Regions from separate parts of the Exiguobacterium sp. s89 genome, predicted to be linked through region 2. Evidence: riboswitches for the same ligand, from Rfam matches in the RefSeq annotation. Region 2 holds a riboswitch; each other region holds the start of a gene.
The links. Region 2 has a riboswitch for thiamine pyrophosphate ahead of thiW (energy coupling factor transporter S component ThiW). Riboswitches for the same ligand answer to the same signal wherever they lie in the genome.
Positions count from the first base shown of each region.

Region 1: it holds a riboswitch for thiamine pyrophosphate, as region 2 does, so the genes downstream of both, thiT (energy-coupled thiamine transporter ThiT) here and thiW (energy coupling factor transporter S component ThiW) in region 2, are expected to answer to the same signal.
Region 3: it holds a riboswitch for thiamine pyrophosphate, as region 2 does, so the genes downstream of both, KNO96_RS01740 (YkoF family thiamine/hydroxymethylpyrimidine-binding protein) here and thiW (energy coupling factor transporter S component ThiW) in region 2, are expected to answer to the same signal.

Region 1 is NZ_JACSKS010000001.1:705,860-716,507, reverse strand. It holds gene rsgA (ribosome small subunit-dependent GTPase A) at 1-314, shown strand, start outside; gene rpe (ribulose-phosphate 3-epimerase) at 318-974, shown strand; TPP riboswitch at 995-1,095, shown strand; gene thiT (energy-coupled thiamine transporter ThiT) at 1,169-1,744, shown strand; gene KNO96_RS03685 (thiamine diphosphokinase) at 1,741-2,325, shown strand; gene rpmB (50S ribosomal protein L28) at 2,383-2,571, opposite strand; gene KNO96_RS03675 (Asp23/Gls24 family envelope stress response protein) at 2,824-3,186, shown strand; gene KNO96_RS03670 (DAK2 domain-containing protein) at 3,209-4,888, shown strand; gene sdaAB (L-serine ammonia-lyase, iron-sulfur-dependent subunit beta) at 4,951-5,613, shown strand; gene sdaAA (L-serine ammonia-lyase, iron-sulfur-dependent, subunit alpha) at 5,626-6,513, shown strand; gene recG (ATP-dependent DNA helicase RecG) at 6,500-8,530, shown strand; gene fapR (transcription factor FapR) at 8,616-9,185, shown strand; gene plsX (phosphate acyltransferase PlsX) at 9,182-10,171, shown strand; gene fabD (ACP S-malonyltransferase) at 10,190-10,648, shown strand, end outside.
Region 2 is NZ_JACSKS010000002.1:14,274-24,921, reverse strand. It holds gene KNO96_RS06065 (ribonuclease FAU-1 family protein) at 1-306, opposite strand, end outside; gene KNO96_RS06060 (DUF58 domain-containing protein) at 371-1,423, opposite strand; gene KNO96_RS06055 (AAA family ATPase) at 1,426-2,346, opposite strand; gene KNO96_RS06050 (hypothetical protein) at 2,440-3,132, shown strand; gene KNO96_RS06045 (hypothetical protein) at 3,206-3,946, shown strand; TPP riboswitch at 3,992-4,091, shown strand; gene thiW (energy coupling factor transporter S component ThiW) at 4,158-4,643, shown strand; gene KNO96_RS06035 (hypothetical protein) at 4,704-4,967, shown strand; gene KNO96_RS06030 (GNAT family N-acetyltransferase) at 4,962-5,438, opposite strand; gene KNO96_RS06025 (VOC family protein) at 5,649-6,047, shown strand; gene KNO96_RS06020 (LTA synthase family protein) at 6,136-7,953, shown strand; gene KNO96_RS06015 (putative quinol monooxygenase) at 8,058-8,342, opposite strand; gene KNO96_RS06010 (MMPL family transporter) at 8,446-10,648, opposite strand, start outside.
Region 3 is NZ_JACSKS010000001.1:332,367-343,014, forward strand. It holds gene KNO96_RS01710 (amidase family protein) at 1-789, shown strand, start outside; gene rlmN (dual-specificity RNA methyltransferase RlmN) at 855-1,916, shown strand; gene KNO96_RS01720 (class I SAM-dependent methyltransferase) at 1,953-2,561, opposite strand; gene KNO96_RS01725 (SMP-30/gluconolactonase/LRE family protein) at 2,699-3,580, shown strand; gene KNO96_RS01730 (hypothetical protein) at 3,593-3,859, shown strand; gene KNO96_RS01735 (GTP-binding protein) at 3,968-5,167, shown strand; TPP riboswitch at 5,227-5,327, shown strand; gene KNO96_RS01740 (YkoF family thiamine/hydroxymethylpyrimidine-binding protein) at 5,410-6,000, shown strand; gene KNO96_RS01745 (ECF transporter S component) at 5,993-6,568, shown strand; gene KNO96_RS01750 (ABC transporter ATP-binding protein) at 6,561-7,904, shown strand; gene KNO96_RS01755 (energy-coupling factor transporter transmembrane component T family protein) at 7,886-8,620, shown strand; gene KNO96_RS01760 (DUF1643 domain-containing protein) at 8,630-9,217, opposite strand; gene KNO96_RS01765 (lytic transglycosylase domain-containing protein) at 9,246-9,929, opposite strand; gene KNO96_RS01770 (CPBP family intramembrane glutamic endopeptidase) at 10,016-10,648, shown strand, end outside; gene KNO96_RS01775 (alpha/beta hydrolase) at 10,644-10,648, opposite strand, start outside.

The DNA.
Region 1 (10,648 bases), on a different contig from region 2:
CCAAGTCGCTCGGTCGGGGGAAGCATACGACGCGTCATGTGACGTTGATTCAATTGGCGGACGGACTAGTAGCAGATACACCGGGATTTTCGAGTTTGGAGTTTCCACAGGAACTCGAGACTGATGAGCTCAGATGGTGTTTCCCGGAGTTTGTCGAACGACACGACGATTGCAAGTTCCGAGGATGTGTTCACATCAACGAACCAGGCTGCGCCATTAAACAAGCCGTTCAAGATGGTAAAATTGCTTCAACTCGCTACGATAATTATGTTACCTTTATGGAAGAGTTAAATGATCGAAAACGGAGGTATTGACAGATGATTAAAATTGCACCATCCATTTTAGCTGCCGATTTTGCCAATTTGGAGGCAGAAGTGAAAGCTGTTCAAGAAGCGGGAGCGGACTATATCCATTTCGATGTGATGGACGGTCAGTTCGTGCCAAACATTTCGATTGGTCTACCTGTGCTCGCGAGCTTACGTAAAAAATCAGATATGGTCCTCGATGTGCACTTGATGATTGACCAACCGGAGCGATACGTGGAAGATTTTGTGAAGGCAGGCGCGGATATCGTGACCGTTCATGTGGAAGCAACGAACCATTTGCATCGTGTCTTGCAACAAATCAAAGTGGCTGGTGCGAAATGTGGAGTCGTCTTGAATCCGCATACACCATTGTCGACGATCGAACATGTGCTCCCAGATGTTGATATGGTATTGCTCATGACCGTCAACCCAGGGTTTGGTGGACAAGCGTTCATTGAATCGGTCGTACCGAAAATTTCAGCGCTCAACCAACTGCGTCAGGATCGCCAACTTGATTTTGAAATTGAAATCGATGGTGGGGTCAACGAAGAGACGGCGAAACATTGCATCGATGCGGGTGCCGATGTACTAGTTGCCGGTTCGGCCATCTACAATCAACCGGATTATAAAGCAGCCATCGATAGCATTCGTGGCGCATCTCGTGTATAATCAACGATAGAACAACAAGATATTGTCGCAAGGGGTGTCACATGATGTGGCTGAGAGGCATACGCTAACCCTTTGAACCTGTTCCGTTCACACGGACGTAGGGATGTGGCGAAAATGCACGTTGCGAATCTAAGCAGCATGGCGTTTACGTCATGCTGCTTTTTGTCGTTCAAACAGTTAAAGGAGGAAGAAAGATGAAATCACGTTTTAAATTACAAGCGCTCATCGAAATTTCATTGTTTGCGGCGCTCGGGCTAATCTTTGATTTACTCATCCCATACCGCTTGCCACAAGGGGGTTCGATTAGTCTAGCGATGCTCCCAATCTTTGTGATGGCATTCCGTCACGGATTGAAAGGGGGACTTGCGACAGGTGCACTCGTCGGGACGCTTCAACTGTTGTTCGGTGCCTACATCTTCACACCTGTACAGTTCTTGCTCGACTATACGGTCGCTTATGGCCTCGTCGGTATGGCGGGTATGTTTGCTGGTCGTGTGAAACAGGCGGCCGGTCAAGGTGCGACGAAGACACTCGCGACATATTTGGTGCTCGGTGCCTTGATCGGGTCGGTGTTGCGTTATGCGGCACATGTCATCTCGGGTATCGTCTTTTTCGCCGAGTATGCGGAAGGTCCGGTCGTAGCGTATTCACTCGGTTATAACGCGACGTACATGGCCCCATCCTTTATTATTTCAGCCATCGTATTAGTATTACTCTTTACAACAGCTCCACGTTTCACACGTGTAGCTACACGGGACATTCGTCAATGAATGTCTTGATCGTCGCGGCAAGTCCGGAAGTTATTCCTTTACCGCGTCATGCCGATTATGTCATCGGTGTTGATGGAGGTTATCAGAGACTGTTAGATGAAGGGATTGAACCGGACGTTGTGGTCGGAGATTTTGACTCGTTTGTGGGAAAACCACCGAAAGAAGCGTTACGCTATCCGTCCGAGAAAGATATGACGGACCTTGAGATTGCGCTTCAGTTGGCAAGAGAGCGAGGGGCAACGAGGATGCACGTATACGGGGCGCTCGGTGGGCGAGTCGATATGACGTTCGCGAACGTCGGTTTGCTCGAGAAGTATCCTGAGATGGTTTTGCATGGGAATGGTCAAACGGTCTATCTCGTTAAAGCCGGTGATTATAGCTTTTCAAAAAAAGAAGGCTACTATTTGTCTTTCATACCTTGGAAGACAGCGACTATTTCTATTGATGGTGTCAAGTACCCGCTCGAACATCATGACATCAAGAGTGAAGAAGCGCTGACGATTTCCAATGAATGGACTGAAGCATTTGCCCGATTGACGGTTCATCGGGGGATCGTTCTCGTCATGGTCGTCAAAAAATAAGCAAAAAAAAATCCCATCGGCGAATGCCGTTGGGATTTATTCGTTCGTGTATAAGTATTATACGCGTTCAACGAGACCAGATTTAAGTGCGCGAGCTGAAACCCAAACGCGTTTCGGTTTACCGTCAACGAGAATACGAACTTTTTGTACGTTCACACCCCAAGTACGTTTTGTCTTGTTGAGTGCGTGCGAACGGTTGTTACCTGATTTAGGTGATTTACCTGTTACGTAGCATTTACGTGCCATGCGTTTCCCCTCCTTTTTTATGTGGGTTCGTCCTAATAGACACTCGTTTATATTAGCACGGCTTTTTTCCCGATGCAACTAGAAAATCATACCATGACAAGAAAAAAACTTGACATTACTCGCAAGGATTTGAATAATGAATGAGGTTATCGCGCTAATTGACCGAGTTTCTGGAGCAGGTTCTTTTAATAACTAGGTACTTATTGTAGAATGTACATTAGGAATCATTCCGAATAAAGGAGGCTACTCCATATGGCAATTGAAATGAAGACAACATATGGCAATATTGACATCACAAGTGACGTCATCGCAACACTCGCAGGTGGTGCAGCGATGGAATGCTTCGGTGTGGTCGGCATGGCTTCACAAGCACAATTGAAAGACGGCATTGCTGAATTGTTAAAACGTGAAAATTATGCACGTGGTGTCGTCGTACGTCAAGAAGATGAAGACGTACATATCGACATGCACATCATTGTAAGCTACGGAACGAAAGTATCTGAAGTCGCATACAACGTGCAAAGCCGAGTGAAGTACACGCTCGGAGAAACTTTAGGATTAAACGTTTCGTCGGTAAATATATTCGTTCAAGGCGTTCGTCTGACGAATGACTGACGAAAACGGAGGAGGATTTGGTGTGGGTTTAAAACGTTTAGATGGATTGGCGCTCTCAAACATGATTGCGAACGGAGCGACCAACTTGAGCCAAAACGCAGATTATGTAGATTCGCTTAACGTCTTCCCGGTTCCAGACGGAGACACGGGAACGAACATGAATTTGACGATGACGTCAGGTGCGAAAGAAGTAGCGACCATGAACTCATCAAATATTGCAGAGGTGTCATCAAAGTTCGCTCGCGGACTGCTCATGGGGGCACGTGGGAACTCGGGCGTTATTTTAAGTCAGTTGTTCCGCGGATTCGGTAAAGCCGTTGAAGGAAAGACAGAACTCACGACAGTTGATTTTGCGGAAGCTCTCAAGCGAGGTGTCGACACGGCATACAAGGCGGTTATGAAACCGGTTGAAGGAACGATTTTGACGGTTGCTCGTGAAGCGGCCGACGAAGCGCTCCTTGCATCAGAGTCGACAAGTGATTTCACTGAATTTATGAAACGTGTCATCGTTGAAGCGAAAGCATCGTTAGATCGTACGCCGGACTTGTTACCGGTATTAAAAGAAGTCGGTGTTGTCGACTCTGGCGGTCAAGGACTTCTCGTCATCTATGAAGGATTCCTCGCGAGCCTAGAAGGCAAAGAACTCGAAAAACCTCATGCTCCAGTGATGGATGCGTTGATCGAGGCAGAGCATCACGCGCATGCGGCGCAAGGATTCATGTCAACAGAAGACATTGAATTCGGCTACTGCACGGAAATTATGGTTCGTTTCCAAGATGATAAGTTGAAAGATACACCATTCAACGAAGACACGTTCCGTAACGAATTGTCTGAACTAGGGGACTCACTTCTTGTCGTCGCGGACGAAGAATTATTAAAAGTTCACGTTCACGTCGAGACACCAGGTGAGGTCATTACGAAAGGGCAGCGCTTCGGTGAACTCGTCGCAGTCAAGATCGAGAACATGCGTCAACAGCACTCGACAATTCTCGAAGAAGAACACGGCATAAATCTACAAGGCGTTCAACAAGATGAGAAACCAAAAGCACCATTTGCAATCGTGACGGTGGCAATGGGTGAAGGTGTCAGTGAGTTGTTCCGTTCCCTCGGATCGGCACACGTCATCGAAGGCGGACAGACGATGAACCCATCAACAGAAGATATCGTCAAGGCGATTGAATCTGCACATGCGGAACATGTCTTCATCTTCCCGAATAACTCAAATATCATCATGGCTGCTGAACAAGCAGCGTCTGTCGCACCTTGTGGCGTGTCGGTCATTCCAACGAAGACGGTCCCGCAAGGCCTTGCAGCAGCAATCGCCTTTAATCCTGAGGCAGATGTCGAGATGAACGAACAAGCGATGAAGTCGGCTGCTGAGACAGTGAAATCCGGCCAGGTGACGTACGCTGTTCGTGATACGAGCATCGATGGCGTTGAGATTAAAAAGGACGAGCATATGGCGATTGCAGAGAAGAAAATCGTCTCGTCGTCTTCATCAAGCCTTGAAGCGGCTAAGCGACTAGTCGATGCTCTCATCGACGCGGATGACGAAATCATCACAATTTTAACGGGTGAAGGTTCATCTGAATCAGATGTAGAAGCGTTGACGTCATATATCGAATCAGTGAATGACGAGATAGAAATTGAAGTTCACGACGGCAAACAACCGCTTTACTCTTATATTTTTAGTGTGGAATAAGCTGTTTCAAGTCCCTACCTTCTGTATAATGAAGGTAGGGATTTTTGAAAGGGGGAAAATTGATGAAATATCGTAGTGTGTTTGACATTATCGGTCCAGTCATGGTCGGTCCGTCGAGTTCACATACAGCAGGAGCCGCTCGAATTGGGTTGATGGCAGGGAAGTTGTTCGGGAGAACACCACGTACCGCGCATATCACATTTTACGGGTCATTCGCTGACACATATCGAGGTCACGGGACAGATGTTGCCATCGTCGGTGGAATCATGGGATTTGATACGTTCGACTTGAGAATCCCGCAGGCGTTAGACATCGCTAGTGAGAAAGGCATCGAAGTCATCTTTGAAACGAGTGATTTGTTGACAGATCATCCGAATACGGCACGCGTCCTGCTCGAAGATGAACTTGGGACATTTGAAATCGTCGGCGTCTCAATCGGTGGGGGAACGATTGAAATTACCGAATTGAACGGGTTCCCGTTAAAATTGACAGGAGGGGGACCCGCACTCGTCGTCTTACACCATGATCGATTCGGTGCAATCGCAGCAGTTACGGGAGTTTTGGCGAATCACCAATTGAACATCGGTCATATGGAAGTGAGCCGTCACGAAAAAGGAATGCAGGCCTTGATGGCCATTGAGATTGATGAGACCATCCCTGCTGACGTGCTAGCAGAACTCGAGCGGTTGCCACAAATTGAACGGATAGCTATTTTTGGGGAATAAGGAGAATGTGTGATGTTTAAATCAGTAGAAGAGTTAGTGACGATTGCCACAGAACGAGGCATTCCGATTTCTGAAGTGATGATCGAACAAGAGATGCACGTCAGACGCTCAAGTCGGGAGGACATCATCGGTATGATGAACCGGAATCTCGAGGTGATGGAAGAAGCGGTCGAACGTGCGCTCCAAGGTGTCACGTCTGTTACGGGATTGACGGGGAACGATGCCGTACTCATGCAAGACTATATTCGCTCAGGCAAATCGCTTGCCGGAGACCTCATTTTAGATGCGGTGTCAAAAGCAATCGGGACGAACGAAGTGAATGCCGCGATGGGACGAATCTGTGCGACACCAACTGCGGGGAGCGCGGGCGTCGTGCCAGGAACGTTGTTTGCAGTGAAGGATCGTCTCGAGATGGACCGTGATGCGATGATTCGTTACTTGTTCACATCAGGTGCATTCGGATTCGTCGTGGCGAACAACGCCTCCATATCGGGAGCGGCGGGCGGATGCCAGGCCGAGGTCGGATCGGCGACCGCGATGGCTGCAGCTGCAATCGTCGAAGCGGCCGGCGGAACACCGGACCAATCGGCTACAGCATTTGCAATCGCACTTAAAAACATGCTTGGTCTCGTCTGTGATCCTGTGGCGGGTCTCGTAGAAGTCCCATGCGTGAAACGTAACGCTATGGGTGGTGCCAATGCAATTGTCGCCGCAGACATGGCGCTCGCGGGCATCACCTCGCGTATTCCATGTGATGAAGTCATCTCGGCGATGCATGAAGTCGGTCAAATGATGCCGACCGCATTAAAAGAGACGGCAAAAGGTGGACTTGCCAATACACCAACGGCTCGTCGTCTCGAACGAAATATATTTGGAGCGAAAGAAGATGCGAAACAATGAACGACTGACGACTTTGAAAGGAGTCGGGCCAGAAATGGCCAAAAAATTAGAAGTGATGGGACTTGTTCGAATCGAGGACGTGCTAGAGCACGTCCCGTTTCGTTATGAGAATTATAATAGCGGAACTGTGACCACGGCTATACATGGGGACCTTGTCAAATGGAGTGGGACAGTCCAAGGCGAACCGCTCGTTCGTTATTATAGTAAAGGTAAAAATCGCCTTCAGTTCAGACTATTACTAGAAGAACGGTATGCAGTTCAAGTGACGATGTTCAATCGCGCGTTTTACAAGGACAAGCTAGTGATTGGCGAAACGGTGACGGTCAAAGGAAAATGGGACATGAATCGGATGACGATCAGCGCGACCGACCTCGAATTTGGTGCCCCGTCAGGCGGACTACAGCCGATTTATTCACTTCGAGCCGGGCTGACGCAAAAGAATTTCAGTCGAATCGTGAAACTGGCTTTTGAACAGGTGAGCGATCTCCCGGAACAGGTGCCGCAAGTCATTCGCGACCGGTATCGACTAGAAGATCGGATGACGATGCTTCGTGGGATGCACTTTCCAGATACTGTTGACACTTATAAACGAGCGAGACGAAGTTATGTATATGAAGAATGTCTCATGTATCAATTGAAATTGCAGGCGTTTCGGAAAATGGAGCGGTCAGGAAACGGTCGGGCCCTTCAACTCGACAAACATCAATTGAATGAATTCGTCAAACGACTCGCATTTCCGTTAACGGGAGCTCAGACACGGGTCATCCGTGAAATTGTATCTGACCTTGAAAAACCAGAACGGATGAACCGACTATTACAAGGGGATGTCGGGAGCGGGAAGACCGTCGTTGCCGCGATTGCCTTGTATGCGACCGTCATGGCAGGGTATCAGGGTGCATTGATGGTGCCGACCGAGATTTTAGCAGAACAACATGCGACGTCTTTACAGGAATTGTTTGAACCGTTTGGCATCACGATCGCCCTGTTGACGAGCTCGGTAAAAGGAAAGGCGCGAGAAGCGCTCCTTACAGCAATCCAATCAAGAGACGTCGACATCATCGTAGGGACACATGCACTCATTCAAGGGCCGGTCGAGTTTTCGAATTTACATTTGGCGATCACGGACGAACAGCACCGTTTTGGTGTCGAGCAGCGGAAGAAGCTACGAGACAAGGCTGAATTTGCGGACGTGTTATATATGACCGCGACTCCGATTCCAAGAACACTTGCCATTAGCGCGTTCGGAGAGATGGACGTCTCGACAATCGATGAGATGCCAAAAGGACGAAAACCGATTGAAACGTATTGGGCGAAACATGACCAAATCGATCGTGTTCATTCGATGGTCGATCGGGAACTGTCGCTCGGTCGCCAAGCATACGTGATTGCGCCACTTATTGAAGAGTCGGATACGCTCGAAGTGGAGAGTGCGACGGCTTTGTATGAAATTTTGAAAGACCGCTTCCCGAATCATGAAGTCGGACTGATGCACGGAAAGTTATCGAGTGCTGAAAAGGATGACGTGATGAAGTCGTTCGCCGATAATGCGACACAAATTCTTGTGTCGACGACTGTCGTCGAGGTAGGCGTGAACGTTCCGAACGCTTCTCTCATTATCATTCATGATGCCGAACGTTTTGGGCTCGCCCAGTTACATCAGCTGAGAGGCCGGGTTGGTCGTGGCGCCCATCAATCATTCTGTGTCCTTGTCGGAGACCCTAAGTCCGACGTCGGAAAAGTTCGGCTGAAAACGATGACTGAAACGAACGACGGCTTCGTATTAGCGGAAAAAGATTTGGAGTTACGTGGTGCCGGTGATTTCTTCGGTACCGCGCAGAGTGGTCTACCAAGCTTCCGGGTCGCCGATCCCGTTCTCGATTTGAAAGTGATGGAAGTGGCGAGACAAGATGCTGTGGCGATGCTCGAAAGTGATGCATTTTGGCATGAAGACCAGTTTAAGGTGCTACGTAGCTATTTAAAACAACTCGACCTTCTCGTAGGGGAAAGGTTAGAATAATACTTGAAAATGACGACTAAAGAATATATACTGCTATTAGTACCAGGTGTTAAGTTCTTTAGTGATTAGTTTAGGAGGGAACTGAATGCGGGTACCTAAGAAAGAGCGGCAACGCTTGTTACAAGAGACGATTGAACACAACCCGTTCATCAAAGACGAAGAACTATCAAAACAGTTTTCCGTCAGCATCCAGACGATTCGGCTCGACCGGATGGAATTAAAAATTCCAGAAGTAAGGGAACGAATCAAACATGTGGCTTCCGAACATCTCGATGAAGTCAAATCGCTTTCAATGAGCGAGGTCATCGGTGATATGATTGACTTAAAACTAGATGACTCTGCCATCTCAGTCCTCGATATAGAAAAAGAACACGTCTTTAGCCGCAATGAGATTGCCCGTGGACACGTCTTGTTCGCGCAAGCCAACTCGTTAGCGGTGGCGCTCATCAATGATGAATTGGCGTTGACCACTAAAGCGGACATCCGCTTCAGTCGCCAAGTCCATCTTGGAGAGCGAGTCGTTGCCAAGGCTCGTGTGATGAAGCTACGTGGGGACGGGAGAACAGATGTCACGGTCGAAAGTTATGTCGGCGAGGAGTGCGTCTTTGACGGCGACTTCACGATTTACCGACGTGGTGAGGAGGAACAAGCATGAAGTTAGCGATTGATGCAATGGGTGGCGATCACGCACCGAAGGCGATTGTGGAAGGTGTGAAACGGTTCGTCGAACAATATCCGAACGAATCGATGGAACTCTTTTTAGTCGGTGATGAGGTAAAAATTGCCTCATACGGTCTTGACGACCCGCGTGTGACGGTCGTTCCAGCAAGTGAGATCATCACAAGTGAGGATGAACCGGTTCGAGCGGTTCGCCGTAAGAAAGACAGTTCGCTCGTTGTAGCGGCAAAGCTCGTCAAAGAAGGGAAAGCGGATGCCCTCGTGTCTGCCGGAAATACCGGGGCATTGATGGCGGCATCTCTTTTCATCATCGGACGAATCCCGGGAATCGAGCGTCCGGCATTATCTCCGACGTTCCCTACATATACAGGTAGTGGTGTCGTCGTACTAGATGTCGGAGCGAATCCGGATGCGAAGGCCGAACACCTTGTAGATTATGCGATCATGGGTTCGCTCTATGCGGAACACGTCCGTGGCATTAAAACGCCACGTGTCGCCCTTCTCAATATTGGGACAGAAGCCGGGAAAGGAAATGCGCTCACAAAAGATGCGTTCCCCCTCCTTGAAGAGGCCCCTGTCCACTTCGTTGGAAATGTCGAGGCACGTGAAGCGATGTCAGGTGACGTGGACGTCATCGTGACAGAAGGATTTGCTGGAAACATCTTATTAAAAGGTGTAGAAGGCTCGTCGGCGATGCTCATGAAAATGATGAAAGAACAATTCACGAGCAATCTTGTATCAAAACTCGCCGCTCTCATCTTAAAACCAAAATTAAGACGATTGAAAGAAACGCTTGATTATCGCGAACATGGTGGAGCTGGATTATTTGGGATCAATGCGCCTGTCATCAAAGCTCATGGGTCGAGTGATGCACTCGCGATCATGAGTGCATTGAAACAGGCAAAAATCATGGTAGACCACGATGTCGTCGATAAAATCAAGCGTGCCAAAGCGATAGACTAAGCGAAAGCAGGTGAGGACATGGGGAAAGTAGCATGGGTGTTCCCAGGACAAGGCTCTCAAGCCGTAGGAATGGGACAGACATTTTTAGATCATCCGGAGACACTTCAAGCAATCGGGCGTCGACTCGGGTTTGACCTTCTTGAAGTCATGTCATCGGGATCGAAAGAAGACCTTCAAGCAACTGAAGTCGCACAGCCGGCCATCGTGGCGCATGCCTCGTTGCTCGCAAAAGCCTATGCGGATAAAGGGGCGGCACCAGATGTCGTGATTGGGCATAGCGTAGGTGAATACGCAGCGCTCGTCAGTGCGGGTGTCATCGATTTAGAAGAGGCGACCGTGCTCGTCCGTGAACGTGGTCATTTGATGTCTGAAGTGAAGGACGGAACGATGGCGGCTGTCGTCGGGATGACCGATTTGACAGAAGCGCATCACATCACAGAAAAAATCAGTGCGAGCGGGGATTTGGTTCAAATCGCT
Region 2 (10,648 bases):
CCCATTTTCTTCACCGATTCCGTCGACGAGGTCGATATACCATTGCACGATCTCGCCTTCCGGATTGATCATAGCTGTCACACCGAACGGTTCATTGTCCGGGAAATATTGGAGCCAACTAAACCCGGCATCCGCCACAATGAATTCTTCGCCTTTATGCATTTTATATTGAGGTGCTCGGACCTCATCGATTTGGAACAAGGCGACCACTCCGGAAAATTGTTCCGTCTGAACTCGAACTTGTGCGTAACGGTTCTTTAAAATCCGTTCCCAGTCTCGTCGATTCGCATACTTTCGTTTTGGCATATGAATCTCTCCCTTTCCGTCATCTCTGTATGATACAGTTCGCCAGAAGAAGGGAAATCCCTTGTTAGTCATACAGGTTATGCTGATTGAACCAGACGAGATGACTTTGCTTCAAGCGTTTCCGCTCGACCATACGAACGAACGCATCTGTCGAGATGAAACGATTCCCGGGATGAAGGTCGGCCAGCATCATGAGGATGAGGCGTGATCCACGTCCCCCTTCCTGCAGGAGGACATGCTCCATCTTCCCTTCACCATTGAAGCGATTGATGAACAGTTCGACTTTACACTCTTCTTTTAAGAGTCGGGTCGTCACATATGCGACTTGGCTGATAATCGACTCGAAGTCGTGATGCAACGTGTAGCCAGACGGACCACTCAAGTCCACTGCGAATGTGAACGTGTCGAGCGACGTCTTTTGAAAAACTTTCGACTGGACACGTCCTAGTTTCGCCGTCGCAACCCAGTCAATCTCTTTGACAGGTTCCCCTTCATACGGCTTCGACCCTAGAACCTGAAGTGGATTTCGAAGGGGTGATGCGGTCAAAGGTCGGTCACCGAGCGCCAAGCGCTTCGTGCCGACGGGTGGGTGTAGCGTGAGTGACGGTAATACCGTCCAACTCTTCTCAATAGGGCACTCAAGAAGATACGTCCCGAGATGAAACGGGAGCGTCACAGCAAGTACGCACTCCTCGATGTAAGCAGGACCTCGGAATTCGGCTTGAATGTGAAGCATGTGACGAGCCTGATCTGTCCGTAACGTCATATCCAAACTATTGGGGGACCGGTCGTGGGCTGGGAAGCTGAGCGCTGTATTGGATTTCAGTCGAACATGAACCGGAAGCCCGAGTCGTTCGAGGGTTTCACTTCCATCTAAAATCAGTTGCACTTCCGTCTCATCCCCAACGAAGAGAAGAGACTCGTGTGTATGTATATGAAGACGAAGGGCTCGCTCTAACTGTTTCCGCGTCCGTTCGAAGAACCAGACGATGCCCGCAAGTAAACAAAGGGCATATCCGACAATTTCCATGTACGGGACGAATACGAGAATCACCCCAGCGAATCCATAGACCGGAATCCATTGTTTCTGTAGGGCGTTATGTGTCGAGAATGTCATCATCAACCCTCGACCGGCACAGAAACGGTATCTAAGATGTAGCGGATGATGTCCTGTTTCGTCGATTTGATGCCTCCTTCAAGCGTCAACGTCAGGCGATGGGCCAAGACATAAGGTGCCACGGCTTTTACATCTTCCGGAATGACGTACAATCGATCGTTCAGATAGGCATAACTTTGAGACGCTCGCATGAGCGCGATGGCTCCGCGTGGACTGACACCGACCTCGACGGATGGGTGTTCCCGTGTCGCATGGACGAGTCCGAGCAAATAATCGAGGACATCATCTTGAATCGATACTTGCTTCACTTCATCTTGCGCTCGGCGCAACTCGTCTAACGTCGCGACTGCCTCCACGGTTTTCCGTGTTTGCCGCATGACTTGTAAGAGGAGCTCCCGCTCTTCGGCGACATCAGGGTAACCGACCGGAATCGAAATCAAGAAGCGGTCGAGCTGGGCATCCGGTAACGGGAACGTCCCGGCCGATTCGATTGGGTTTTGCGTCGCGATGACGAAAAACGGTTTCGGCATCGGATACGTCTCTCCCCCGATGGAGACTTGTCGTTCTTCCATCGCCTCGAGCAAGGCGGACTGCGTCCGTGGAACCGCTCGGTTGATTTCATCGATCAAGATGATATTCGCAAAGATCGGTCCTTGTCGATGGTCGAACGTCTGCGTCTGCATGTTGAAGTAATCTGCGCCAATCACGTCAGACGGTAACAAGTCGGCCGTGAACTGAATCCGAGAAAACGCTCCGTCGAAGCTAGCTGCAATCGTCTTGGCAAGTAACGTTTTTCCCGTACCGGGTACATCCACTAACAAAATGTGTCCTTCCGCGAGTAACGCCGTACAACAGAGCCGTACGACATCCTCTTTTCCTAAATACACCTCGTTCAACTGTTTGATAACCTGCTCCATGCCCATATGACGACCTCCATTTTTTGTCTTAATCAAACTTTACCTTTTTATGGTAAGATAAACAACAAATAGTCTGAAAATTCAAAAGGAGGTACCCTCTTGCGCTGGACGAACAAATTTCTTCTCATGATTGCCACCACACTCCTCGGGACGTTCACGATAATGGTGATCACGACGAGTGTATTCGAGTGGCTCTATAACCCGGAAACGATACCGGTCGAGGAAAGTCATAGTCTTCCGACTGATCTCCTATCGGATGAGGACGATGGAATTTTAATTGGTGAATCCAAAGCAGATTACCCATTTGAATTGGATCCTCAAAAAGGGAAACATAACTTTTTTGAGAGAATCACGGGCTCTGGAGAATCAACACGACGAAATCTCGGGTTTTTCGTTGCTTTGATTGCGCTCGGTTGTCTGTCCTTTTATATCTATCGAAAACGGAAGCAACGTTTGTCGCGCGCACGAGATCATGCTGATTCAAGCACAGACTTGTACCCACAAGATGTGCAGAACCAGAACGCTTCGTCCATTTCGACGCTCACAGCGTTCACGAACGTCCCGATTCGCGATGTATTGATCACATTCAACCAATCTCTCGTACCAGTCAAACGATTGCGTGCTCATGAGACATTGCAAGAGTGGTTCCAACGCATCGATTTACCGATGAACCCATCTGTTTATCATGCGGTTCGCTACGGCACCTCCTCAGGTGTGACGATTTCTGAAGACGATATACTTCACTTCAAGAACACACTCGATCACTATGCGACACGTCCTCACCCCGAGTGAGAATGTGCACAGGTTCTGCTTTTTCGTCATGAATGATAAAATGGTGGAAAATGTAAGTTGAGGGGATGAAATCATGAGACGATGGGCGATGTTCGGATTAAGTGCACTTTTACTCACAGGTTGTACGGATACAGTGGCAGACAATCCGATTCCAATCGAATCACCGGATGAACCCATCACAGAATGGACACGTGAGGACTTTAAAGACGTCTATGACCAATATGAACAAACGAAACCGCTCCTTACTGCCCTTGAACAACAAGGAATCAAACCGTTTCGCGAGACGTTCGAACGCGTCATCATCGCCGGAAACGGCCTCGAGCATACGTATGCGGATATTTACCCATTCAAGCTCGATGACGGGACGTATGCTACCATTTTCGATAATCAGGACGGAACGGTGATCAATGGATCTGAGTCGGTCGCTCCGCTATTCTGGCAGGAGGAATCCTTCCTTCAATACGTCGAAGAGATTGAAAATCGTAAATTCGGTACAAGTGCTCCACCTACCGATGTCGTCCTCACGCAGGATGAATTCCAAACGGTCTATGACCGCCATGCCTACACGTCAGCCCTCCTCGTCGAACTCGATGAAGCGGGCGTCGAACTGGCCCGGGACCCAATCGATGACGTGATCATCGCCGGGAACGGCGTGACCGAAGTCACTGCCGACTTGTTCGTATTCGATGTCGCGAGCGGATATGCCATCGTATACGACCAGGATGGAGAAATATTAAAAGGTCCCGAATCCATCTCACCGCTCTTTTGGAACGAGAAGGACTATGAGGATCTGTTAGCCAAGAATGAGGGATAATTTCGCCCATTTTCCGATTTTAGCTATGCTATACTCAAATCAATAAACGACCACTAGGGGAGCCTTCGGGCTGAGACGGCATTGTGCCGGACCCTTTGAACCTGATCTGGCTCATACCAGCGTAGGGAAGTGGCTTGGGATACGTCTCTGTATATCCACGCCATTTTTCCGTCTGGAAACGTGGCGTTTTTATTTTGAAAGGAGATTATTCATGCGTATTCAACAACTCACTTGGATGGCGATGCTCGTCGCCATCGCCGTCGTCGGCTCGATGTTCATCTCGATTCCCACAGGTGTCGCCCGCGCTTATCCGATTCAGCATATGGTGAACGTGATTGCCGCAGTCACCATCGGCCCAATCGGAGCCGTCCTCGTCGCATTCGTGACCGGACTCATTCGCGTCATGACCGGCACAGGGTCACTGCTCGCGTTCCCCGGTGGCATGATTGGCGCGTTTCTTGCCGGCATTTTCTTCGTTCGCACGAACCGCTTCTATGCTGCCGCTCTCGGAGAAATCATCGGGACTGGGGTTATCGCTTCGTTGATTGCCGTCCCGTACGCGAAACTGTTAATGGGCTCGACGTTCGGTGCTTTCTTCTTCGTCCCGGCGTTCCTGGCCTCTAGTTTGACCGGCGCGCTTCTCGGTTGGCTCGTCTTGTCACGCGTCAAACAGTTGCGACCGAGTATACTCAAATAAAAGCCCCTCAATTGGATGGAAATGGTAAACTATAGACAACATCTATAGAGGAGGGGTTTTATGTCTCGTTTCAATCAACTTGTAGCGGGTGGTATGTTGTTGTTTTTGTCCGGACTCTTATACACACTCGAACGCATCGCACTCTACATACGTTGGTACGCCGAAATCTCAACCGGGAGTTGGTTGGAAAAACCGACGTTTGTCGATCCGTTTCTCCAAAACTGGTTCGTTACCCTATTCTTCTTTGCAGCTATCGTTCTCTTTTCGATGGGCATGAATGCTACAAAAACAACAAGTCCAGCCGAGAATCCGACCGACTCATGACGGTCGGTTTTTTGTATGATAGACCCAAATCGCTTCACCATTCCATTCATCAATTAAGCCGCTGTCGACAAAGCCGTTCTTCGCATAAAATCGTTTCGCAGCTTCATTCTCTTGATGGAGGCTCAGGATGATATCATCGACATCATATTTTGTCTGAATCCAGTCCACCGCCATGCGTAGGCACTTCGTTCCAACACCTTTCCCCTGTTCGTTTTGATCCATCATGAAACGATCGAGCCACACATACCGTTCTGTCTGGTTTTCTGCTCCGACCATCATGAAGCCAACCGGTCGCTCACCGTCATAAAATGCATAGCTCTGCCAATTATATTTCGTATCCTCAGCCATCTCTTGAAGCGACTCGGCATTTGTCTCGATGAATCGGGATTGTTTCTCGTCCACTGTCAGAGCGATGACCGCATCTCGATTGACTGCATCAATCGGTTGAATCGTGATTTCATTTCCTTTCATGCTTTCACCTCATTGGTTTCTATCCTTTTCTCTCTTCCATACGATTTCTTCCGTAAAAAGTTTCTTACCCCGTATCTTCAAAAGCACGCGTTCGGTACACTAAAATAAATGGGAAGTTGTCGTCTTTTTCACATCATAGCTTCATCCGCTTAGTATTTGACTAGGCCATATCGTACACTTCATCAAAATTGAATGAGAGGAATCATCCTAATGAAACAAATCCATCATATCTGTATCCAAACGCCTGACTATCTTGCGTCCAAGACATTTTACGAAGCACTCGGTTTTGAACTCGTCCAAGAGTCGCGAAACTTCCATACGCGTGACTTCAACAGTTGGCTCAAGCTCGGTGATTTTTATATCGAGCTCCAGACTGCTAAAACGAATGAAACGTTACAAGATTATTCGAAACATATGGCCGGTCCCGTCCATTTTGCGATCTATGTGGATGACCTCAAAGCGGAAGTCGCACGACTCGAACAACTCGGCGTCACGTTTTTACCGAAGCACGGTGGCAACATCTATTTCGTCGTCGACGGTCATTTAAGTAAACTGAAAGCACCAGAAGGAACCATCATTGAACTGCGCGATACGTTTCTGATCAACTGAGGTCGACGTGCCTCTTGTTTGTTGGACACATCTTCACGTTTCCCGCACTCGTTTCATCGGGAATGGATATGAAAAGGATGTGTTGTTCATGATCAAATATCTCGATTATTGGAGCTACTTGTCACTCTCCCTGGCAAAGCTCTTCTTTTTTAGCTGGTTGACCGCGACGGCGTTCGACTTTTCGTTCTTTCTCATCAACTTGGCGACGATTTTGCTCCTGACGAGTTGGGCACTTGCCGTGTCTTATCCGATCCGCCGATGGATTTTATACGTTTCTCTGTTCCTGCATAGTACCCTGCTCGTCTCAGACGTCTGGTACTATCGCTATTTTGAAGACTTATTATCCGTCGCTTTACTATCCGATATCGGGCAGATGGGAGATGTCGGGGGTGGCTTTTTGACGCTCATCCGCCCAATCGATGCGTTCTTCTTTATCGACCTCATCATCTACGGTTTGATTTTGCGTTATATGAAACGTCATCCTGTCCGTGAAGTGAAGTGGAACGGAAGACGGTTAGCGATTGCCGGCTTCACACTTGGATTTCTTCTTTTCACGATCCCGCTCACGCTCAGTTATCAGCGTGGGGAAAAATGGATTGCAGACGACCCGATCTCGAATATGCGTGAATACTACCATCTTGGATTTTGGGGCTATCACGCGATGGATGTCGCTCGAGGCGTCGAACGTGCCATGGGCTGGAACGAAGCCTTGACAGACGAGGAGCGTTCTCAAATCCGAGCACTTTCTTATCAGGAATTAAGTGCCCCGAGTCAGGATACGAACGTCATCGTCTTACAACTCGAATCATTCCAAACATCCGTCATCGATCAACAGATCGATGGACAGGAACTGACCCCGAATTTGAACCGATTGCGACGTGACCTGCTTTACTTCCCGAACGTGTATCATCAGACACATGAGGGACGGACGTCCGATGCAGAGTTCATCGTCAACACGTCACTCTATCCTGTCAAATCTGGTTCCGTCTACACGCGTTTCCCGGGAAATAAGTTCAGCGCACTCTCTCAATCATTGAACGAGGCGGGCTATGATACAGCAGCCATGCACTCATTCCGTAAAGACTTTTGGAATCGGGATGATTTTTACGACAACATCGGGTTCAATCATTTCTTTAGCGACAAAGACTATCCCGATCAAGGAATCATCGGGATGGCACTCAACGACCAGGAATTCTTAAATACGTCGGTTGGATTTATGGAAGAGTTGGATGAACCATTTTACGCATTTTTAGTCGCTTTAACGAGTCATACACCGTACGATATCCCGGAAGACGAGAAGCGGTTGGACCTATCTGATATCGATGACCCCCTTCTCGAAAACTACTATCATACCGTTCATTTCGTCGATGCCGCAGTCGGTCAGTTCATCGAACGATTGAAACAAGATGGGCTGTGGGATGAGACGCTTCTCGTCATATATGGTGACCACGATAGCGGTCTGACGGCACCTGGAGAAGAAATGGCTACCATCGAAGAAGTGGACTCGGCGGTTGACGCGTTTCAACTCGACCGTGCTGTCCCTCTCTTCATCAAACCACCCGGATTGACGACAGGAGAAGTCATGGAGGCGAGCGGTGGACAAATTGATATCGCGCCGACGATTCTCGATTTGCTTGGACTCTCCCCAGCGTATATGCTCGGCGACTCCTTATTGAATGATACGCCGAATCTGACCGTCTTTCGGACGGGTGCCTTCCGATACGAAGATATTTATTACGAACCAGACTTGACCGAACGAGCAGGGAATGGCACGTGCTATTCCGTCGAGACAGAAGAACCGGTCGTCTTTGATCGATGCAGCCCATATATCGACCGCGCGACCAACCAGCTCCGTCTCTCGGATACCATCATCGAGAAAGATGCCCTCTCACAAATCAATCCGTAATCGAAAAGCCTCCCGAGATATGTCTCGAGAGGCTTCTTTCCTAAGTGCTACGCAACTTGATAGACACGCTTGTACGACCAGTTCAATTCCACACACAATCAGAATCAGACTTCATGTAGCCGATAGACCTCACGTACAGCGAGAAGCTCTCCGGCTTCATCACGATACGCCTGATAGTGCGACGAATGGATATGGTGATTGAGTGCATTTTCATCCTCGTACTTTTCATAGAAGACAAACGTACCTGGCGCATCAATTGCCTCGTGAAGAACGTACGCGAGACACCCTTCTTCCGCTCGTGACGGTGGAATCACACGGTACAACGCATCACGTAACGCCTCTTCTTTTCCGGGATGGGCTTTCAAGATTGCGGTAATGACGATTTCCATACAGTACTCCTCCTTAGATAATGGACCTGACTTTCTGTTCCCGAATCTACCGCAATCTATCCCAAAAAACGGATATCTCATCATACGAGACATCCGTTTCTGCTTATGACTTTTTCTTTGACCGGAATGGCCACCAGACACCATCGCCAAACGAAATCGTAATGGCTGGAATTAAAAGTGGTAACACAATCAAGCCGTATAGTAATAACCCGGTGATGACAATCGTTGCAATCTGGACGAGACTGAGCACACCTGACGGAATCATCGCACCGAACGTCCCGGCGAGGATGACCGCGGCAGTCATAATGACGGTACCCATCTTCGTCATCGAATAGATGAGCGCCTCACGGACCGCCTTCCCATTGATCGTCTCTTCCCGGAATCGATCTAACAGGAAGATGGAGTAGTCAATCCCAAGGGCAATCAACATGACGAAGCCAAAGAACGGAACGGCCCAGCTGATCCCGTCATAGCCGAGTCCTTCTACAAAGATCAGCTCTGTGATCGCCGCCGACGTATAGTACGTCAAGAGAAGCGAAGCAATCATATAGAGTGGCATGATCATCGAGCGGAACAGTGCTGTCAAGACGATGAACAATGTCACCAGCATGATCGCTACCGTTCGATTGAAATCATTCGTCGATGTTTCATTTAAATCGCTATTGATGCTCGAGATACCGGCATATCCGATGGTCGCATCCGCATACGGTGTTCCCGTCACGGCACGATTCATCGTCTCTTTGATTGTCTCGACGGTATCAATCGCTTCTGGCGAATACGGGTCCATCTCCAAGACGACCTCGAGTTGAGTCGCCATTCCTTCATCGAAGACATAGCGTTCGACGGCAGGTGAGAATTCATCCGATGTGAGTGTCCCTTCCGGAAGATATACGCCTGTCTCCCGAAGCGCATCTGCTTCACTCAACTGTTGTAAGAACGAAACGGCTTCGCCGAGACCAGACTCAATTTGCCCTAGCCCGTCGTTCGCTTCGCCAACGCCTGTGGCAAGTTGTCCCAATCCGGTGCTGAGTTCACCAACCTGAGAACCTTGTGCATTCAATGCAGACGCTGCTTCGTTGATTCCTGACTCGATTTGTGTGAGCCCTGCTGACACTTGACCGAGCTGCCCGACTGCGGCCGGGATGTTTTGAGTCGCTGTCAATCCTTGTCCAATGAGACCAAGTTGACCATTCAACTGATTCAGCCCCGCTGCCGCTTCCGCAAGCGGTGCTCCAGCATTGGTTGAACCACTTGGCAATTGCTCGACGATCGCGTTCAATCCTTGCTCAATCTCATCTAATCCAGTTTGGACATCACCGAGACCCGTCTGCGCTTCGGACAAGCCATCGCTGACTTCACCGAGTTGTGTGTCGACATAAAAATCGTCGATGACTTCACCAGTCGGACGTGTGAGCGCACGGACACCGCTCACCCCATCAACTTTTTCAAGTTCGCTTGCGAACATTTCAATGTATGGGACTTCTGATTCTGTAATGGCTTGATCTTGTTTCAAAATGACTTGTACCGGAAGAGATTCCCCTTGACCAAACCCTTCAGAAATCAAATTCAGTCCACGAACCGAATCGTACCCGTCTCCAATCTCATCGACGGTATTGAACGAACGGGCATCGTCATATGTGAATAAGACAGGTACTGTAATCAACCCGACGACCAAAATCGATACGAACGGGCGATTGACTGACAATCGACTCAAGATAGCCCAGAGCTTGCTGTCGTGATGTTCGCCTGCCTTTTTCGATGGCCAAAACAGTCGCTGTTTGAGCGTCGCCATAAAGAACGGGACGACCGTGAAGAGAATCAGCAGCAACACCGCAATCCCAACTGCGACGGCGACCGCTGATTTGAAGATTGGAAAATCAGCAAATCCGATGGCAGCGAAACCGACGAATACCGCGAGCCCACTAATCAAGACCGTCCGTCCTGCCGTCTTGTACGTATTGACGATGGCGTCTTCGATGGCACGCCCCTCACTCAGCTCCTCTTTGTAACGGCTAAGAAGTAGAATACAATAGTCTGTCCCAATCCCGAACAAGATGGCGACAAGGAAGATTTGTGTGTAGTTGGATACCGGGAACCCAAACCAATCCACAAAGAACGCGACAAAGGATTGACTTAATAGGTACGTGAAGCCGACCGCGATAAGCGGGATAAACGGGGTCACGATGGAACGGAAGACGAGAAGAAGTAATCCAAAAATCAACACGACCGTGATGATTTCTGTCTTTTTCAATCCTTCCTGTGCACTTAAGTTCACATCATTGTTAATGATTTCTTCCCCGGTGATA
Region 3 (10,648 bases), on a different contig from region 2:
CGCTCCGGAATCATTCCAATCTCACGTTCTCAAGATACGGCAGGACCGATGGCGCGTACGCTTCGTGATGCGGTCATCTCCTTACAATCGATGTGTGGTGAGGATGAATCGGATCCGGCGACTCTTGAGACACCGGTCGGCCCCCCTTACGTGACATGTCTCGACGTGAGGCAGGCGGTCGGGATGCGCGTCGGGTTCGTCAAACCGGACATTTCAGACGAAGAAGTCGGATTGTATGAACAGGCAATCCAGTTGCTACGACAAGCCGAAATCGAACTCGTCGAGGTCACGCTGCCGAAGCATGCGGCGCTAGAGCAGGCGGACATCCTGTTCGACGAATTCAAGCTCGGGGTCGCGGCGTATCTCGCGAACACGACAGTGCCATTTAAGACGCTTTCCGATTTGATCGAGTGGAACGCGGAACATCCTGAATCGATCCCGCACGGCCAGACCATCTTTGAAGAGGCGAACGCCCGATCTGGAAAACTGATCGAAGCGAGCTATCTCGACCGTCGCATCGCGGACGTCCGTCTCGCAAAAACAGAAGGGATTGACGCATTGCTTCAAACTCATAAACTGGATGCAATCGTCCTCCCACATGACATGAACTACGACATGGGTGCGAAAGCAGGGCATCCGACGATTACAATCCCTTATCAACTGAAAGAGAGCGGTGCCCCATTCGGCCTCTCGTTCACGGGGACGAGCTACGCGGAGCGTGATTTGATTCGGGTCGCTTATGCGTTCGAACAGTTCATCACACGACCGACGCCTCCAGATTATTCGTAAGTTGCACCCGTCTCTCACGTCCGCTACAATGGTACGTATGCGGATTAGAGAAAGGACAGATTACAATGAAATCATCTATATACGGGTTGACGTTTGATCAGCTCACAAATGAGTGTACGGAAGCGGGATACGGTGCCTTCCACGCACGTCAAGTTTGGGACTCGCTCTACATCAATCGGGTCAAATCGATGGACGACCTCAACGTACGAGACGAGGTGCGCGAGTACTTAACAGAGAAATACGTCATCTCGACTCAAGACCTGTTCGTCAAACAGGAAGCGGGCGACGGAACGGTCAAATTCTTACTTAAATTACATGATGGGCACTACATCGAGACGGTGCTCATGCGTCATAAATACGGTCGTTCGGTCTGTGTGACGACACAGGTCGGATGTAACATCGGCTGTAGCTTCTGTGCTAGCGGGTTGTTGAAGAAGACACGTGACTTGACGGCTGGTGAGGTCGTCGAGCAGATCATGACCGTCCAACATTTCCTCGATGAAGAAGGAGATGGTGATCGCGTCAGCCATATCGTCGTCATGGGAATCGGCGAACCGTTCGACAACTTCGACAACTTGGTCGACTTCTTGCGTGTCGTCAAAGATGAGCGTGGTCTTGCGATCGCTCCGCGTAAGATCAACGTGTCGACGAGTGGGCTCGCGGACAAGATCTACAAGTTCGCAGACCTTGACTTACGCATCAACTTGGCGCTCTCGCTTCATGCGCCGAATGATGAGCTTCGGACACGCATCATGAAAATCAACCGGGCGTTCCCGCTTGATCAACTCATGCCATCGATTCGTTACTACGTCGAGAAGACGAACAAACGAATCACTTTCGAGTATATCCTACTCTCGAAAGTGAACGATTTACCGGAACATGCGGAAGAACTCGCCGACTTGATTGAAGACATTAAAGACAAGTCGTACATCAATTTGATTCCATACAACCCGGTCAACGAGCACATCCAATATGAGCGAAGCACGCCTGAAGACATCATGGCGTTCTACGACATCTTGAAAAAACGTGGCGTCAACATTGGTGTCCGTCTCGAGCACGGGACAGACATCGATGCGGCATGCGGTCAACTCCGCAGTAAGCATATGAACGTCGAAGGCGCGAAGTGAAAAATGGCCTCTCCGAATCTCGGGGAGGCCATTCGTTTACTGTTTTTGCCCGACATATTGAATCACAGCGGATTCGCCGTGATGGAGTGTGCCTTCTTCTCGCCAGACGACCGTCTCGTTTAAGACGAGAGGGACGAAATCGTCTTCGAGTTGGTGAAACATCTCTTCGGTGTAAAGAAGTGAGGCGTCGTTTGGTCCACCTGTCCCGTAAGCGAGTTGATGTGTAGAGTAGACTTCACTCAGGAACAAACCACCAGGTCGAAGCGTTTGTCGAATACCGGCGAACACCTTTTCTCTGACATGTGGAGGAAAGTGGCCGAAGATACAGATGACCATGTCATACGCCTCGTTTGGCCAGTCCGCTTCATTCAAATCAATCTGTTTCGTCTGAAGGGAGACGTTTCGTGACGTCGCCAAACGATTCGCTTTCTCGAGCCCTACTTTCGAAGCGTCCCACATTTCGACGTCGAGTCCGAGTGTGGCGAGCCATACTGCGTTTCGACCTTCTCCTTCCGCGATGGCTAACACAAGTTTTCCTTCAAGCCGATGTGTTGTGATGAAGTCGAGTAAAAATTGATTTGGCTCCGTTCCGTACACATATTCATCGGTATTGTAACGTTCGTTCCATTTAGACAAATGATCCACTCCTCTCACCTTTCAATAAATATATCAAAATGATGAGACTAGGGTGGAAATCCTCTACGATTTTTCGAATTCATGCATAGTCCAAATGGGAGAAGGGAATAGATTTCTGAACTAATGGATAGAGTGGAGGCTAAGTAATGGAAAGAATAGATGCGTCGTTGTGGATTCGGGTACGAAATACGCTTGGTGAAGGTCCTTGTTGGGATGCTGAGTTGAAGCGTTTCTATTGGGTGGATATCGAAGGGCATACGTTATGGTGGTATGACGAGCGAGAAGACGAGATTTCTTCTTTCGAGGTCGGAAAACAGGTCGGTTTCGTCATTCCAAAAGTGACGGATGGTGTCGTCCTTGGTCTTAAAGACGGGATTTATGAATGGGATGAAATCAACCGGGAGTTAATTAAAATTGTCGAATTGGATGACCCTGAAGGTCGATTACGTTTTAATGATGGGAAAGCCGATCCGTACGGTCGTATTTTTGCCGGGACGCTCCACTTGGACGATAAAGAGAATCAGGCATCTCTTTATCGGGTGGACCGCGATGGAACGACGACAACACTTATGGAAGAGTTGACACTTTCAAACGGGTTGACGTGGTCTCCTGACCATTCCGTTTTTTATCATATTGATACACCGACCGAAAAAATTCGACAATATGATTTTGACATGAAGACCGGCACATTGTCGAACGGAAAGGTCGTCATCGACTTTTCGGAAGAGGACGGCTTCCCGGATGGCATGACATCGGATACGGAAGGTTTTTTATGGATCGCACATTATGCAGGAAGTAAAGTATCTCGCTGGGATCCATCGACCGGTGAAAAAGTGTTAGAAGTTCACGTCCCTGCCCCGAATGTCACATCATGCGCCTTCATCGGGGATGGTCTCAATCGATTAGCCATCACAACAGCACGTGAAGGGATGGACGAGGAGGCGTTAACCGAACATCCGGACGCTGGATCGGTATTTATTATCGAGACAGATGTGAAAGGGATGCCGCTTTATCGCTTTGGGCGTTGAGGAGGACATACGATGGTGAAACGACTGTTAGTGCGAGCAGGTATTGGATTGGCAGTTGCGGCAGCGGTCAAGGTGGGAATTCAAAAATTACAAGAAAGTCGAGCGCGGGAAGAGGATCATTCTTATCTCGATCCGAAGTGGGACGAGGTCCCGAGTGTCGATTCGGACAAGGACGAGGATGAAGTCGGATTGACGCAGCTCGACTCCATTTATCGAGCCGAGTGGCAAGCGAACGCCTATCCGCGTTCAGAAGCAGAACGGAAAGCGTTGGAAGAATAATTGAATGTTCATGAAAACACGTCGATGAGGCGTGTTTTTTTATTGACAAAAGGGTGGAACCGTTACATTATACAAAGAGTAATGATTACTATTTAACGGAGGTCCATCATGAAACGAATTCCAATTACGGTACTCTCAGGTTATCTTGGTAGCGGGAAGACGACACTGCTCAACCACATTTTACATAACCGTGATCACAAAAAATATGCGGTCATCGTAAACGATATGAGTGAGTTGAACATCGATGAGAAGTTGATTGAACAGGGCGGATTCTCCCGTACCGATGAAAAGTTAGTCGAGCTCTCGAACGGGTGCATTTGCTGTACGTTACGTGAAGATTTGCTCACGGCTGTCGATGAGCTGACAAAGAATCGTGACCTCGATGGGATTATCATCGAGTCATCAGGGATTTCCGAGCCAATTCCCGTCGCACAGACGTTCACGTATGCCGACGACGCCCTTGGGATCGATTTGACGAGCCGTGTCTATATCGATGCGATGGTCACCGTCGTCGACGCGTACCGCTTCTTCAAGGATTTCAATTCCGGTGAATCGCTCATGGAACGTCAACAAGCCGTCGACACAGGTGACGTTCGCGAAGTGGTCGACCTACTCGTCGACCAAGTCGAATTTGCGGATATCATCGTATTGAATAAGGCGGACCGGGTGACTGAAGCGGAGCTGCAGGAGATGAAGGGTCTGCTCAAGACGCTCAACCCGAGCGCACGATTGTTGACTTCGACCTACTCGGACGTGGCGTTAGACAATCTACTAGACGTCCGTTTGTTCGATTTCGATCAGGCGATGCATGCGGCGGGATGGATTCAAGAGCTCGAGGCAGAAGAACATACGCCGGAAACGGAAGAGTATGGGATCAGTTCGTTCGTTTACCGTCGTCGTCGACCGTTCCATCCTGAGCGTTTGATGAATTGGATGGAGCATTATCCAGAAGAAATCGTTCGCGCCAAAGGGTTCTTATGGATCGCGTCACGGAACGACCTTGCCTGTCTCTTCTCTCAAGCCGGATACGCGTCGACGCTCGAACACGCGGGCCGTTGGCTAGCGACACTTCCGGAGAATGAACGAGAGGCGATGTTTGCCTCAGAACCTGAACTACGCGAGGACTACATCGAGCCGTACGGAGATCGACAGAACGAATTGGTCCTCATCGGTCAACGGATGGACCGGGAGACGGTCGAGCGGTCACTTGATGCTTGCTTGTTGACGGATGAGGAGATGGTGGAGCCGTGGAATGCCTTCCATGACCCACTTCCTGGTAATGGCCAACTCGTCACTTATTCAGATTGACCGTTTACAAAGTGACGAAACATCGCTATACTGTGACTGCATAAGTAACCGCATATCAATGACTGCACTAGGGGTGCTTCGGCTGAGATGAGAGCATGGCTCCAATCCCTTATAACTCGATCCAGGTAATACTGGCGTGAGGAAGTGCGGCACTTTCTCTATGCAAGTTTGTATAGATTTTGTTGCTGCATTCTCATGAATGCGGCTTTTTCTATGCAAACACATATAGAGGGGGAAACAAGATGAATGAATCATGTGGCACGAGTCCGATTGTCGGATTTCGCTTCACGCTTAGCCCGATGACAGATGACTTTGTCGGGACGATTAAAGGAGCATTGAAAGGAACAAATATGACAGGTGTGTGGCGACATACGGATGACGTATCGACCGTGATCCGAGGGCGCGTCGAGCACGTGTTCGACGTCGCACGGACAGTCTTGAGTCTGGCTTCGGAAGAAGGACGCCATGTCTCGATGAGCGGAACCTTCTCCGTCGGATGTCCGGGAGATTCGGCTGGGGATGAGGCGCTCGATGCACCACCACAACCATTGAATGGAATGTCAAGAGAGCAGTATGTCTCTTCACAGTTCGCGCTTTATCCGATGGGTGCAGGTAACTATATGGATCTCATCTATGATGAAATCGAACAAGCGAAACAGGCTGGTGTGTATAATGACTCAATGCACTACGCGTCAGGAATTCATGGGAATTTGGATGATGTGTTCTCGTATTACGAGGCGGCGTTCAACCGGACGCGCGAGAAGAATCGACACGTCGTCATGACGGTGACGTTCAGTGTGAACAGTCCGTCACATGGAGGTCAACATGCTTAAGTCGTGGAAATTGAAAGAGGTCGTTCTCGTCTCCGTATTGTCTGTCGTTTTTGCCGTTGTCTATTTATTGTTCGTCCATATCGGGAATTTATGGGCAGGGTTGATTGGACCAATCGCCTATGAGTGGATCTTCGGTATCTGGTTCATCGTGTCAATCATCTCGGCGTATATCATTCGAAAACCGGGTGCTGCCTTCATTTCGGAAGTGATGGCTGCGACGATTGAAATGTTGATTGGGAATGCGATCGGACCGCGCATCATCCTGGTCGGCATCGTTCAAGGTCTTGGTGCTGAAGCCGTCTTTGCAATGACGGGTTATCGTCGATATGAGCTATGGGTTCTCATGCTTGCTGGATTTGGCTCGGCCGTCACGAGTTTCGTGTACACCTACTTCATGAGCGGATTTGCGATGCTTGAACCGGGATATGTAGCGACGATGTTCGGGCTCCGTGCGGTTAGTGGCATGGTCATCGCAGGAATCGGTGGGAAGTTGCTCAGTGACCTGTTGCTCAAGACAGGGTCACTTCGCGGCTATGCAATCGCTCGGAGTGGGAACGTCCATGGTTGAGACAGAATCGCTTTCATTCCGGTTTCCAGAAAGTCAGGACACCATTTTAAAAGAGGTGACACTTTCCATACGACCTGGACGTACCGTATTGAGCGGAGCGAGCGGAAGTGGGAAATCGACGCTTCTTGCGCTATTCAACCGTCTCTATCCAGAGAATTGTGATGGGATCCTTGAAGGCAGACTCGAACTGTTCGGACGTTCACACGACGACTATGCACCGGGCGAGATCAATCAGCGGGTCGGGACCGTGTTCCAAGACCCGGACACACAGTTCGTGATGGAACGGGTGGAAGAGGAACTCATCTTCACACTCGAAAATTTGGAGACACAAGTCGAGGTAATCGATCAGCGCGTGACAGAGATTCTCGAGTCACTCCAACTGACCGATTATCGAAATCGACTCATCGATTCCTTGTCAGGCGGGGAGAAACAGCGGATTGCCGTCGCCTGCGCCATGGTTGGACAACCGGAATGGTTGCTTCTCGATGAGCCGTTGACGCACCTTGACCCGGTGACCGCGTATCGATTCGTCGAATGGCTCGATCAAATGGATGACGTGAACGTCATCGTTGTCGAACATCGCGCGCATATGTGGGGAGACTTTTTTGATTGGCAGATCGAACTTGAAGAAGGACGGATTGTACGTAACGAACCGTTTCGATCGGTCGATGATTTTACATTCACACCGTCGTCAACACCACAACAAGAAGTCGAGCACTATGTGGTCGACGAGGTGGTGCGTGACACATTCCAATTAAAAAGTGTGACACTTCAAGTTCGCATTGGGGAAGTGATCGCCATTTTGGGTCCGAATGGGAGCGGAAAGTCGACGTTTTTACGAAGTTTGACGGAATGTGATCGCCGTGTCGGACTCGTCCCTCAATCTCCGGAACACTTATTTTTCATGAATTCGGTCGAGCAAGAACTGCAGTTTGGCCATGAGGAATCGATTGATATCGTGTTGGAGGATCTATCACTCGAGAATAAACGATCTCTCCATCCACTTTCGCTCAGTCATGGGCAGAAGCGACGACTCGCTGTCGGGATCCAGTTACTCTCAAACAAACAGTTGCTTGCCTTTGATGAACCGACGGCAGGGCAGGACGAGCCGTCACTCCATGCACTCGAGATGTTAATGAAGCGACATGCGAAAAAGGGACAGACGATCCTGTTCGTGACCCATGACTTGTCGTTCGCCAACATCGCCAATACGTTCTATCTGATGAAGGATGGGGTACTCTCAGGACCGTTCGGGGATGAACTTTGGCAGGACACGGAGAAACTTCATCATTATCGGTTAGTGGGAGGGAGGCAACGATGTCACTCCATGATATGAATCCGACGGTCAAGTTTATGACGTTCACGATTATGATGTTCGGACTGGCCTTGTTTTATAACCCGTGGACCCCACTCGTCATCATCGCCGGTACGTTAGTGATCCAGACCTTGGCGACGGACGTGTCATGGAAAAGGTGGAGCCTGTTCTTGATCCCGTTTCTCATCACGGCGCTCGGAACATTTTGGACGACGCTCGTATTTGGGAAAGAGCTCGAGGGAGAAACGTGGGTGACCCTTCTCGGTCAGGACATTTCGAAAGAAGAGGCGCGCGTCGCTATCTCTCTTAGTCTACGTGTTTTGGCGTTCACCGTGTTGTCGCTTCTTTTCATGTTGACGACCGATTCGAAACGATTCGTCATGAGTCTGATGCAACAGGCGAAGCTGTCGCCGACGATTGCCTATAGTGCACTCGTTGGATTCCGTTTCCTACCGTTAATGCAACAGGAAATGTATCAGCTTCAATACGCACATCGTCTTCGTGGCGTTCCTCTTGATACAAAATGGGAACGCGTTCGGCATGTGCCGAAACTACTTCTCCCGCTATTAGCAGGCTCGATCCGACGGGCGGAACGTGTCGCCTTCTCGATGGAGGCGAGAGGATTCACGAGTGGGAAACGGACCGTCTATGAGCGGATTGACGTCAAACCGTCCGATTACATGTGGTCAGGTGTGTTCTTCACACTGTTCGGTCTTTCAATTTGGGTAGGGATATAAAAAGACGACTCACTCGGAGTCGTCTTTCTTCGTTTCTTTCACGATACGGAACTTCGGTTTTACTGATTCATTGTTGAACGCCTCGAGGACCGTATTCTCATTCGCCATTCGGATCTGTTGTGGTTCGCCTTTTGCTGTCGTACCGATGCAATACATATTCGCCTCATAATCGGCAAACAGTGATTTATAAGATGTCGCGTGGTGCATCAATCGACCTGGCGATCCCCAGCCGACGATGATCATCCCGCTGCTCGCATCTACCTCTTGTAACGTCTCTTCGACGTAATGGTAGTTCGTCTCATCAAGTTGAGATTCCACGTAAGGGAGGTTGTCATTGATGGCGAGTGTCGGGACGAGACTGATGACACGCATTTCTCGAATCGGTTGTGACAAATGATTTTGCATCAACATATAAGCACGCTGTGTCGTCGTGCCGGACAAAAAGGCATCGCTCATCCGCGGCGAGTAAATGATGACGGCACAGATGACGCCATCCTCCACATCGGTGAACTCATACGTTCGCATATAGCGTTTCGTTTTATCTTCGTTGAAGATTGATTTTACGCGGATGGTAACTTCTTCTACATGCGTGTTCATTTCCATTCCTCACTTTTTCATGTAAGCATCAGCCGAGCGCTTTGAACCACTCGACATATCGAATCGTGTAATAAGCGACTTGTTGACTGAACGTATCACGCTCATCAGGCATGAACGTCACGCTTGACTCATAGTTTTCAAAATACGTCATGACATCGTTGACATACTGCTCACTTCGATTATATTCGAAGATGGCGTTTCGGACGGATGCCACCGAATCTGTCTTTTTTCCACCGTGTTCACTTAAATAATACGCCGCCGTGTGCGCAGAATCAACTAGACTGTGTGGGTCTGCTTTTCCATCACCGTTCCCGTCACGACCGAGACCCCCATACTGTTCAATCAAGGCAAGGTTCGTCAAGTCCACTTCGTCTTCCGGAACATCGCCTTTTTGGTCATCGGTGTCATATTCCCAACCGAGCCATGTGCGAGGCATGAATTGAAACGGTCCAATCGCGCCGACAGACGAGCGCATCGAAGAACTGTGGGAGAAGATTGTCTCTACACGGTGAACGGCGGCAAGTAGACGCCAGTCCACGTCATACGTTTCGGCTGCGTCTTGATACACAGCGAGATGCGTGTTCGGGACGCCGTTCTCTCCATAATAGGTTCGATACAATCCATTGTTCACTTTATCATGTTGACCGAGCCAGCCGACTGCCCCGAGCAAAAGCACGAGCACAATGATGAAACCGGTCAGTCGCAGCATCATACGTTTCAAGATACCGCCTCCTAGCTTTTAGACAATACCCGAATAGTGTAGCATATAGCTAACAGGAAGGACAGGAGTGAATATGAATGCTCGAACGTTTGATTTTTACAGCAATCATCGGCTACATGCTGATTGTTCAAATTTTCAATGCCAAATTGATTCGTCCGTTGATTGAAACGAGAGGACGGGCATGGGTGTACGAACAGACCGTGAAATCGGCATGGGGATTGACCTTGTTGATTGTCGCTCTCGTATTTTTATTTCAAGTACCGCTATCTGAAATTGGTTTAAGATTTATACCAGAACCGGGAGATGAAGAAGCGTGGCAAATCTTTTTAATATCATGTGTCCTTGTTACTTTGATATTCGTCTTCTATTTGTTGGTAAAAATTTCATCTCGACTCAGGAATGCTTTACGTCCTTACTATGAACTGGATTTAGAGAAATTACTTCTACCACGTACGAAGACTGAAGAACAGGCATGGAGCGCCGTTTCGATCACTGCGGGAGTGACAGAGGAGTTCATCTTCAGAGGAGTCCTCCTGTACACGATTTCCCTCTATATAGAGGTACCGAATATGACACTCGCCTTAATTGGTGGTGCCTTATTCGGCATCGCTCATGCTTATCAGGGGGTAAAAGGTGTCCTTACGACAGGAACCGTCGGCTTCGGACTTGGCATCTTATACTTAGGGATGGGCGTCCTGTGGCCGGTCATG